One region of the Methylocystis sp. Se48 genome, then DNA from elsewhere that is predicted to be linked to it. Evidence: predicted binding sites of a transcription regulator. Region 1 holds the regulator's gene; each other region holds the start of a gene.

The links. The regulator LexA, encoded in region 1, represses DNA repair genes until DNA is damaged. The targets are predictions, from matches to a motif close to TGTTCNNNNTGTGTTCNG.
Region 2: the regulator LexA is predicted to act here: its motif matches at 826-843, upstream of ACV959_RS01260 (helicase-related protein).
Region 3: the regulator LexA is predicted to act here: its motif matches at 810-827, upstream of ssb (single-stranded DNA-binding protein).
Region 4: the regulator LexA is predicted to act here: its motif matches at 924-941, upstream of ACV959_RS12100 (YifB family Mg chelatase-like AAA ATPase).

What each region holds. Positions count from the first base shown of each region.
Region 1 is NZ_CM149850.1:1,125,049-1,127,248, reverse strand. Features, by position in the region: gene ACV959_RS05500 (ComEC/Rec2 family competence protein) at 1-607, shown strand, start outside; gene lexA (transcriptional repressor LexA) at 747-1,460, opposite strand; gene ACV959_RS05490 (L,D-transpeptidase family protein) at 1,637-2,200, opposite strand, start outside.
Region 2 is NZ_CM149850.1:253,140-255,339, reverse strand. Features, by position in the region: gene ACV959_RS01265 (trypsin-like serine peptidase) at 1-232, opposite strand, end outside; gene ACV959_RS01260 (helicase-related protein) at 944-2,200, shown strand, end outside.
Region 3 is NZ_CM149850.1:2,512,935-2,515,134, forward strand. Features, by position in the region: gene dctA (C4-dicarboxylate transporter DctA) at 1-781, shown strand, start outside; gene ssb (single-stranded DNA-binding protein) at 931-1,449, shown strand; gene ACV959_RS12390 (TadE/TadG family type IV pilus assembly protein) at 1,991-2,200, shown strand, end outside.
Region 4 is NZ_CM149850.1:2,454,581-2,456,780, reverse strand. Features, by position in the region: gene ACV959_RS12105 (lytic murein transglycosylase) at 43-834, opposite strand; gene ACV959_RS12100 (YifB family Mg chelatase-like AAA ATPase) at 1,013-2,200, shown strand, end outside.

The DNA.
Region 1 (2,200 bases):
GGTGCTCTGCGCCGTTTTATGGCGGACATGGGCCTGGCGCGCGACTGCAATCCCCTTCGCGCTTCTTGGCCTGCTCGGCGCGACGAACGGCCCGGGATTCGACCTTGCCGTCCTCCTGACCGGAGAAGCTGCGGCCTTGCGCCTGCCCTCCGGCGAACTCGCCCTGCTCGGCAAAAAGCCGGGCGCATTCGCCTCGGAGCAATGGCTGCGGGCCGACGCGGACGGCCGCGCCGCGGCGGATGCGCGAAGCGGCGTCGTCTGCGACGATTACGGCTGCGTCGGACGCGCCTTCGACGGCAGGTTCGTTTCGCTCGTTGCCGCGCCGGCGGCTTTTGCCGAAGACTGCGCGCGGGCCGCGATCATCGTGACGCCGCTCGCTGCGCCACAAGGATGCGGCGCCCCAATCGTCATCGACCGGCGCAGGCTCGCGGAAACGGGTTCCGTCTCGCTCCGTTTCCTGAAAGACGGCGGCGTCCGCTGGACCGCCGCGCGCGGCGTCGACGAGGATCGTCCCTGGTCGCCGCGCCCGGCCCCGGCCGCGAGCCGCCCCGCCCTTCCCGACGAGGAAGAAGACGAGGCGGCCGAGCTGTCGGAGCCGCTGGAGTGAAGCGCTCTCGCCTGGCTAAGACCGCTGAAAGGAAAGCCCACGTGGAGCTTCGCGGACGTCCTCGGAGAGAGCTGAGCGCTCTCGCGGGGCGCCGTTGCGCGGGCGATGCGGAGCCGGATTGGCCGCGTCCGGCGCGGCGTCAATATTTCCGCAGCAGGCTGACGAGTTTACCCTGAATGCGCACCTTGTCGGGACCGAAGATGCGGGTCTCGTACGCCGGATTCGCCGCTTCGAGGGCGATGGAGGCCCCGCGCTTGCGCAGCCGCTTCAGCGTCGCTTCCTCGTCCTCGATGAGGGCGACGACGATGTCGCCCGTGTCGGCGTAGTCCTGCTTCTTGATGACGACGGTATCGCCGTCGAGAATGCCGGCCTCGATCATGGAGTCGCCGCGCACCTCGAGCGCGAAATGTTCGCCGGCCGACAGCATGTCGGGCGGCAGCGCAATCGTATGGCTACGGCTCTGAATCGCGGAAATGGGCGTGCCGGCGGCGATTCGGCCCATGACGGGTATGGCGACGAGCGGGCTGCTCTCCTCCTCGCCGCGCTCGTGCAGCGGCCGGACGCGGCCGAGATTGCCCTGAATGACGGCGGGCGCGAATTTGCCGCCGCGCGCGCCCCCTCCGCCCCGCGGCGTCGCGGATTCGGGAAGACGCAGCACTTCGAGCGCGCGCGCGCGGTTGGGAAGGCGGCGAATGAAGCCCCGCTCCTCGAGCGCGAGGATGAGGCGATGAATGCCGGACTTGGACCTCAGGTCCAGAGCGTCCTTCATCTCGTCGAAAGACGGCGGAACGCCGGACTCTTTCAGCCGCTCGTGAATGAATCGCAGCAGATCGCTCTGCTTTTTGGTCAACATGCCACGTTCCTGCCCGCGCCGCACGACTCGCTGCTACAAACAAATCATGAACGATTTATAGACGTTCGCGGTGCGTTCCGCAAGCCCCATCGTCGCGGCGCGGTTAACGGCCGCTTACGCGAAGAGGCCGCGCTCTTGCGGGGCGCGGCCTGGATTCGGCAGGAGCCCGCGCGCGGCTACTTGCTCGCGCGGAGCGCGCGGCGGATCGACGCCGTGGGGCTGTCGTCGGGCGCAAGCGCCGACATTTCGCGGCGATCGTCCGGCGCCAGCGACTGCGCGACCGTCGATGTCTCAGCCTCGCGCGACTGCGCGGCGGCCTTGGCGGCCGCCATCGTCACGATCGGCGACTTGGCGGCAAGCTGCGTGGCCTTGCCAGCGGGGCGGATCGGCTTCTCCTCGAGCGCGATCTCCATTGGCGGCTGCAGCGCCTCGGGGCGGCTGGTTTCGGCGATGCGGGCGAGGAAGCTCGGATGCATGCCGCCGTCCTGATAAACGAGCCGGACGGGCTTCACGCTCGACGCCAATTCGGCGATCTTCTCGTCGTCCTTCGCGGCTTTGGCCGACACGCTCGCGATGAGCTCCGGATCGTGCTTGAGCGGCGGACAGGCCGAAAGCGGATCCATATGGCCCGCGGGCGCAGCGTTGAACACGTAGCGCCGGCCGCAGTACGCCACCGCTGGCTCCTGCTTCGTCACCTCGAAATGGTCGTTGCCTTCCTTCAAGTTTTTCCAGAAGCCGAT
Region 2 (2,200 bases), 870 kb from region 1:
CTCCCTGGCTGACGAGCCGGGCCGGCTCGAGGGCGGGCGCCGGCGCAGCCTCCCGCGTCGGGAGCGGCCCTTTCGGCGTCGGCATCGGAAACGCCCGGGCGCCGGCGTAATCCGGAGCCCGGCCGGAAGCAGCGGTCTCGTCGGGGGAAGCGACCACCGCCTGCGCCCGGCCGGCCGACGTCGGGACCACGGTCATCGCCCCAATGGCGGCGAGAATGAACAACTGCCTCATCGTTCCCCCAACTGAGAGTCTGGCGGCGGCGAGCGGCGCCGCAAGCTGCGCCTTGGTTTACCGGGCGGCCCTCAAAATTTCTTTAATCCCACAGGCGCGCTCCCCAACCGGGAGCGCCGCTGCGCTCACGCCATTAACCATGACGGCCGCCTGGGACGCCGCCGCCGTCGCGACCTCGCCGCGAAGGACGGCGGGCGCCGGCTGTCCCGCTTTCGGACGACCGGTTAAGGATGGCGCGCGCCGCTGGGATATGGCGAATGGGTCCGACCCCAAGCAGCCCGCTCCTGCCTCGACATCTTGCGCGGCGTCCGGCTCAAAACCGCAATATTTGGGAGAACGCGTCGGCAACGCCACACGGCAAGCGATTCGTGCGCGCTGCGTTCGCGCTTGCGCCCAAAGGTTAACCGGCGCGGGCGCCCACGGCTGACGCTTCCCCCTTGACAGGACGGCGTCGATGGAAGCGAGGCCGCTGCAGGAGGCGGACGCCCCCGACCCGCCGTCGCCGCAATAGATGGGGAATTTCCTGGAGTCAGTCCCCATATGTCGCTGGAACAGACGGAGATTCGTACCGGGTCGCCGATTCGGCCGCGATTCGTTCGCAGCCTGTTCGGACGGTAAATTCGCATCGCCCGAGAAGTTCCGTTATGAGACGGCGTCGCGCCGTCACGACGGGGGCGTCGAGGGCAAGAACGACAAGAAACGACGACAAGCATGGCGCCGCTCCCGCCCGGAAGCCGCGCCGCCGCCCGAAGCTCCGGCGTGGCGGCGGCGCTCGGACCCACCAACACCGGCAAGACGCATCACGCCATCGAGCGGATGCTTTCCTTTCCGACCGGCCTCATCGGCCTGCCGCTGCGCCTGCTCGCGCGCGAGGTCTACAACCGCGTGGCGGAGAAAGTGGGGACCCAGGCCGTCGCGCTCATCACCGGAGAGGAAAAGATCAAGCCCCGCGCGCCGGCCTACTGGATTTCGACCGTCGAGGCCATGCCGCGCGACGTCGACGTCGATTTTCTGGCGATCGACGAAATCCAGCTCGCCGCCGACCTCGACCGCGGCCATATTTTTACGGACCGCCTCCTGCGCTGGCGCGGCCGGCAGGAGACGCTGCTGATCGGCGCGGGCACGATGGCGCCGCTGATTTCCGAACTTTTCCCCGGCGCGCCGATTTTCTCCCGCCCGCGTCTGTCGCGGCTCAGTTTCGCCGGCGACAAGAAAATCTCGCGACTGCCGCCGCGCACCGCCATCGTCGCCTTCTCGGCCGAGGAGGTCTACGCCATCGCCGAGTGGATCAAGCGCCAGAGGGGCGGCGCCGCCGTGGTGCTGGGCGCGCTCAGCCCGCGCACGCGCAACGCCCAGGTGGAGCTTTTTCAGTCCGGCGACGTCGACTACATCGTCGCCACCGACGCCATCGGCATGGGCCTCAATCTGGACGTGGACCATGTGGCCTTCGCCTCCGACCGCAAATTCGACGGGTGGCGGCGCCGGCGGCTGACGCCGGCCGAATTCGGCCAGATCGCCGGACGGGCCGGGCGCCACATGAGCGACGGCTTTTTCGGAGCGACCGGCCGCTGCCCGCCCTTCGAGGAAGAGCTGATCGAGGCGCTGGAGGATCACCGTTTCGCTCCCGTCCAGCTTCTACAGTGGCGCAACGGCGACCTGGACTTCTCCTCCGTCCAGGCGCTCGTCCATTCGCTCGACAAGACCCCGGACCACCCGCGTTTCGCGCGCGCGCCGACCGCAGTGGATCAGCTGACGCTGGAAGCCCTGAGCCGCGACGAAACGGCGCAGCGCAACGCCAAGACGCCCGCGGACGTCGCGCGGCTGTGGGAAGCCTGCCAGATTCCCGACTACCGCAAGACCTCGCCCGCCGCCCACGCCGATCTGGCGCTGTCGGTTTTCGGCTTCATCGCCCGGCGAGGGAAAATCCCGGCGGACTGGATGTCCAGGCAGATCGCGGCCGTCGACCGG
Region 3 (2,200 bases), 1.4 Mb from region 1:
GCCGATGCGGATCTGGGTGGACGAGGCAGGCCGCGTCATGTTCGCCCTCATCGGCATCGTGATGAAGACCGCGCCCATCGGCGCCTTCGGAGCCATGGCCTATACGGTCGGAAAATACGGGTCCGCGGCGCTTCTCTCGCTCGGCGGGCTCATCGGCGCCTTCTATCTCACCTCTGCGCTGTTCGTGGCCGTCGTGCTGGGGACCGTTGCCGCGGCGACAGGCTTCAACATTTTCCGCTTTCTCGCCTATCTCAAGGACGAATTGCTGATCGTGCTCGGCACATCGTCGTCGGAAAGCGCCCTGCCCGCCCTGATGGGAAAGCTCCAGCGTCTCGGCTGCTCCCGGTCGGTCGTCGGCCTTGTGGTGCCCACGGGCTACAGCTTCAATCTCGACGGCACGAATATCTACATGACGCTCACGACGCTCTTCATCGCCCGGGCGATGGGCGCCGAGCTGGATTTCGGTCATCAGGCGACGATCCTCGTCGTCGCCATGCTGACGTCGAAGGGCGCGAGCGGCGTCTCCGGGGCCGGGTTCGTCACGCTCGCGGCGACGCTCACCGCCGTTGATCCCGCGCTGGCGCCAGGCATGTCCTTCGTTCTCGGCATTGACAAATTCATGAGCGAATGTCGCGCGCTGACCAATTTCATCGGCAATGGCGTCGCAACCGTCGTTGTCTCCGCCTGGGAGGGCGAACTGGATCGCGAGAAACTGACGGCAGGGCTGTCGCGAGGCGCCGAGACGCCCTCCGCCGCCGAAGCGCCTGGCACGGCGGACTGAACGGCTTGCGCGCTCCGCGCGCCGGTGCTAGAACAAAAAACGAACAATGTTTCGGCCGCGCCGCATGATCTGTGGACAAGCGCATCAGGCGCGTCGGGCGCGGGCGCGTCTGGGTTAATGTGCCGCGCGTCGAGCAAGCGGAGAGAGTCATGGCGGGCAGCGTCAACAAGGTCATTCTGGTCGGCAATCTGGGCCGCGATCCGGAAGTCCGGACCTTTCCCTCGGGCGACCGCGTCGTTTCCTTCTCGCTCGCCACCACCGAATCCTGGCGCGACAAGAATACGGGCGAGCGCAAGGACCGCACCGAGTGGCACAGCGTCCAGATCTTCAACGAGGCCTTGGGCAAGATCGCCGAGCAATATTGCCGCAAGGGCTCCAAGATCTATATCGAAGGCCAGCTTCAGACCCGCGAATTTACGGACAAGGACGGCAATCAAAGAAAGATCACCGAGGTCGTGGTGCCGCGTTTCCGGGGCGAGATGACGCTTCTCGACAGCAAGGGCGGCGGCCGTGGCGAGGGGGATTACGAGGGCGGCGGCTATGGCCAAAGCGGCGGCTCCTTCGGCCGCTCCTCGCCGATGGAGCGGGCGCCCGTCGAGCGCCGACCAGCCCAAGCGAGCGGCGGCGGCCGTCTTTCCGAACAACTCGACGACGATATTCCGTTCTGAGGTTTTCCGCGGCGGGCGCCGCCCGCGTTTCTCGCGATCATGTGTTCCGCCGCCAGCCTCGGCTCGCATCGTCTCGGGGCGGGGCTGTCGTCACGCTGGCCGGCGAGGCGCCCTGCGCGCCGGCCATCCCGCGCACGGCTGGATAATGGTCCGGACGCCGGCGCCGCTAGGGAGCGCGCTGTCCGCCCGGCGCCGCTGAGGCCTTGGCTCGCTTTTCGCGCACTGGTTGCATAGAAAGCGCTATCTATCGCTCCCCGCAATCCACATCATTTTTTCGCGCGGCGTCGCCTCCCCCTTGATCCTCCCGCAAATCAACGGCCCAGCCAGCGGTGAATTTAACGTTAAGGCCAGTTGCATCAAAACTATTCTCAATTGTCTCGAAGATTCGAAGATCGAAAAAAGAATTCGTTAAGGAAACGCTAACACTCTCGCGCGTCATCAGGCGGTTGTTCCCGGGGTCCCGAACGGGCCGAAACCGCCGGAATTTCTAGGGAGCGCGCCGCGATCGACCGCGCTCCCCGCTGATGAACGAGAGCGAAAAATGATCGAACGCGTTAACGAAACCCTTCAGCGCCGCAGCGGCGCAAAAGCGCGCAATTGCGTCGATTTCGTTCACGACTCCCACGGCTTCGCGGCGGTGGAGTTCGGCCTTGTCGCGCTTCCCTTCCTGCTGCTGGTCGTCGCGATTCTCGAATACGCCTACGGCAATTTCGCCCAGTCGCGGCTGGACGCCGTCGTGCAGCAGACCGCC
Region 4 (2,200 bases), 1.3 Mb from region 1:
TTGCTTTCGGGTTCGTCTTTGGCGGCGCGCCAGCGCAAGCTCTCAGTCGTCGCCGCCGTCGATCTGCTTGCCGATGATGGCGATCGCGCGCTGATAAACGGAAGCGGCGTTCCAGGCCTGGATGGCGTCAAAATTGGGTTCGCCCGGCTGATACCCGCCGCCAGCCCGCCAACCGTGGGCGTGAAGAAAGTTCGCCGTCGACATCAACGCCGCGGAAGCATTGTCGAGATTGCCGACGCCATAGTGCAGGATGTTCTTCGGGAGGAACTGCGTTTGGCCGATCTCGCCGTGCATGGAGCCGCGCGCATTCGGCGACAGCCGGCCGCTATCGATGAGCTGGAGGGCGGCGTAGAGCTGGTCCGTGAAATATTCGGACCGCCGGCAGTCGTAGGCGAGCGTCGCGACCGCCGAAAGGGCGTGCTGGTTTCCATGCACGGCGCCGAACCCGGTCTCCATGCCCCAGATGGCGAGGAGCGGGCCCGGCGGCACGCCGTAACGGCTTTCGATGGAGGAGAAGAGGGCGGCCTGGGACCGCTTGAGTTGCCGCCCGCGCGCAACGATGGCCGACGCGCCGCGCTTCGCCATGAAGGCGTCGAGCGAAAGATGGAAGCTCTTCTGACCGCGGTCGGCCGAAATTGTCGCGGAATTGTAATGCGTGTTCATCAGCGCGTCGATGCCGGTCGCACCGACGCGGCCCCGCGCTTCCTCTGCAAATTCCTGCTTCCAGGCCTCGAAACCGCCCGCGCCATTACCGCAGCGCGCCGCCTGCGCGGGCGCCGCGCCGGCCAGCGCGGACGCCACCATCAAAATAGCGCCGGCTGTGCTTGATCTCATCATCGGCCTCCTCCTCGGGCTTTTCGAAACGCCCGCGAGCCTAAACAATTTTGTTCCAGCGGCAACCACGCGTCGTTCAATCGCGCGTATGTTCATATATTGTTCTTGCGCAATCAAGAGGCGGCGTCTAGTTTGGTCGCGTTTCAGGCGGGCAGGCCTATTTTCTGGAGCGTTAGAAATGGCGGTCAGGGTTGCGACGGTCGCTTTCGAGGGCGTCGAGGCGCGGCCGGTTGACGTGCAAGTGCAGATTTCGCCTGGGGCGGTGGTTTTCAATGTCGTGGGTCTCGGGGACAAGGCGGTCGCCGAATCGCGCGAGCGCGTTCGCGCCGCATTGATCGCCTCGGGTTTGGCGCTTCCGGCCAAGCGCATCACGGTCAATCTCGCGCCTGCCGACATGCCGAAGGAGGGAAGCCATTACGATCTTCCCATCGCCCTCGGCGTGATGGCGGCGATCGGCGCGATTCCATCCGACGCGCTGGAGGGATTCGTCGTGCTGGGCGAACTCGCGCTCGACGGAAGCCTGACGCCCGTCGCCGGGGTGCTGCCGGCGGCGGTGGCCGCCAATGCGCGGGGGCAGGGTCTCATCTGTCCACGCGACTGCGGGCCGGAGGCCGCTTGGGCCTCGCGCGACATGGACGTGCTTGCGCCGCGCTCCCTCATCCAACTCGTGAATCACATCAAGGGAACGCAGGCGCTGGCGCGGCCGGAGCCTGCGGTGCGCGCGCTCGCCGCCGATTTGGCTGACCTCTCGGACATCAAGGGGCAGGAGAGCGCCAAGCGGGCGTTGGAGATCGCCGCCGCAGGCGGGCACAATCTGCTGATGAGCGGGCCGCCCGGCGCGGGCAAATCCATGCTGGCCGCGCGCCTGCCGTCGATTCTGCCGCCGCTGACGCCACGAGAATTGCTGGAAGTGTCGATGATCCATTCCGTCGCCGGCCAGATCGCGGGCGGAGCGCTCACCGATCGCCGGCCGTTTCGCGCGCCGCACCATTCCGCCTCGATGGCGGCGCTCGTGGGCGGCGGCAGTCATGCGAAGCCCGGCGAGATTTCGCTCGCTCACAACGGCGTTCTCTTTCTCGACGAGTTGCCGGAGTTTCAGCCGCAGGTTCTCGACAGCCTGCGACAGCCGCTCGAGACGGGCGAGGTCGCCGTGTCGTGGGCGAATCATCGCGCCGTGTACCCCGCCCGGTTCCAGCTCGTCGCCGCGATGAATCCGTGCCGTTGCGGACACGCGCTCGATCCGGGCTACGCCTGCCGTCGTCAGCCCAACGAGCGCTGCGTGGCGCAATATCAGGCGCGGCTGTCGGGTCCGCTGCTCGATCGATTCGACCTCCAGATCGAAGTCCCCGCGGTGACGGCGGCGGAT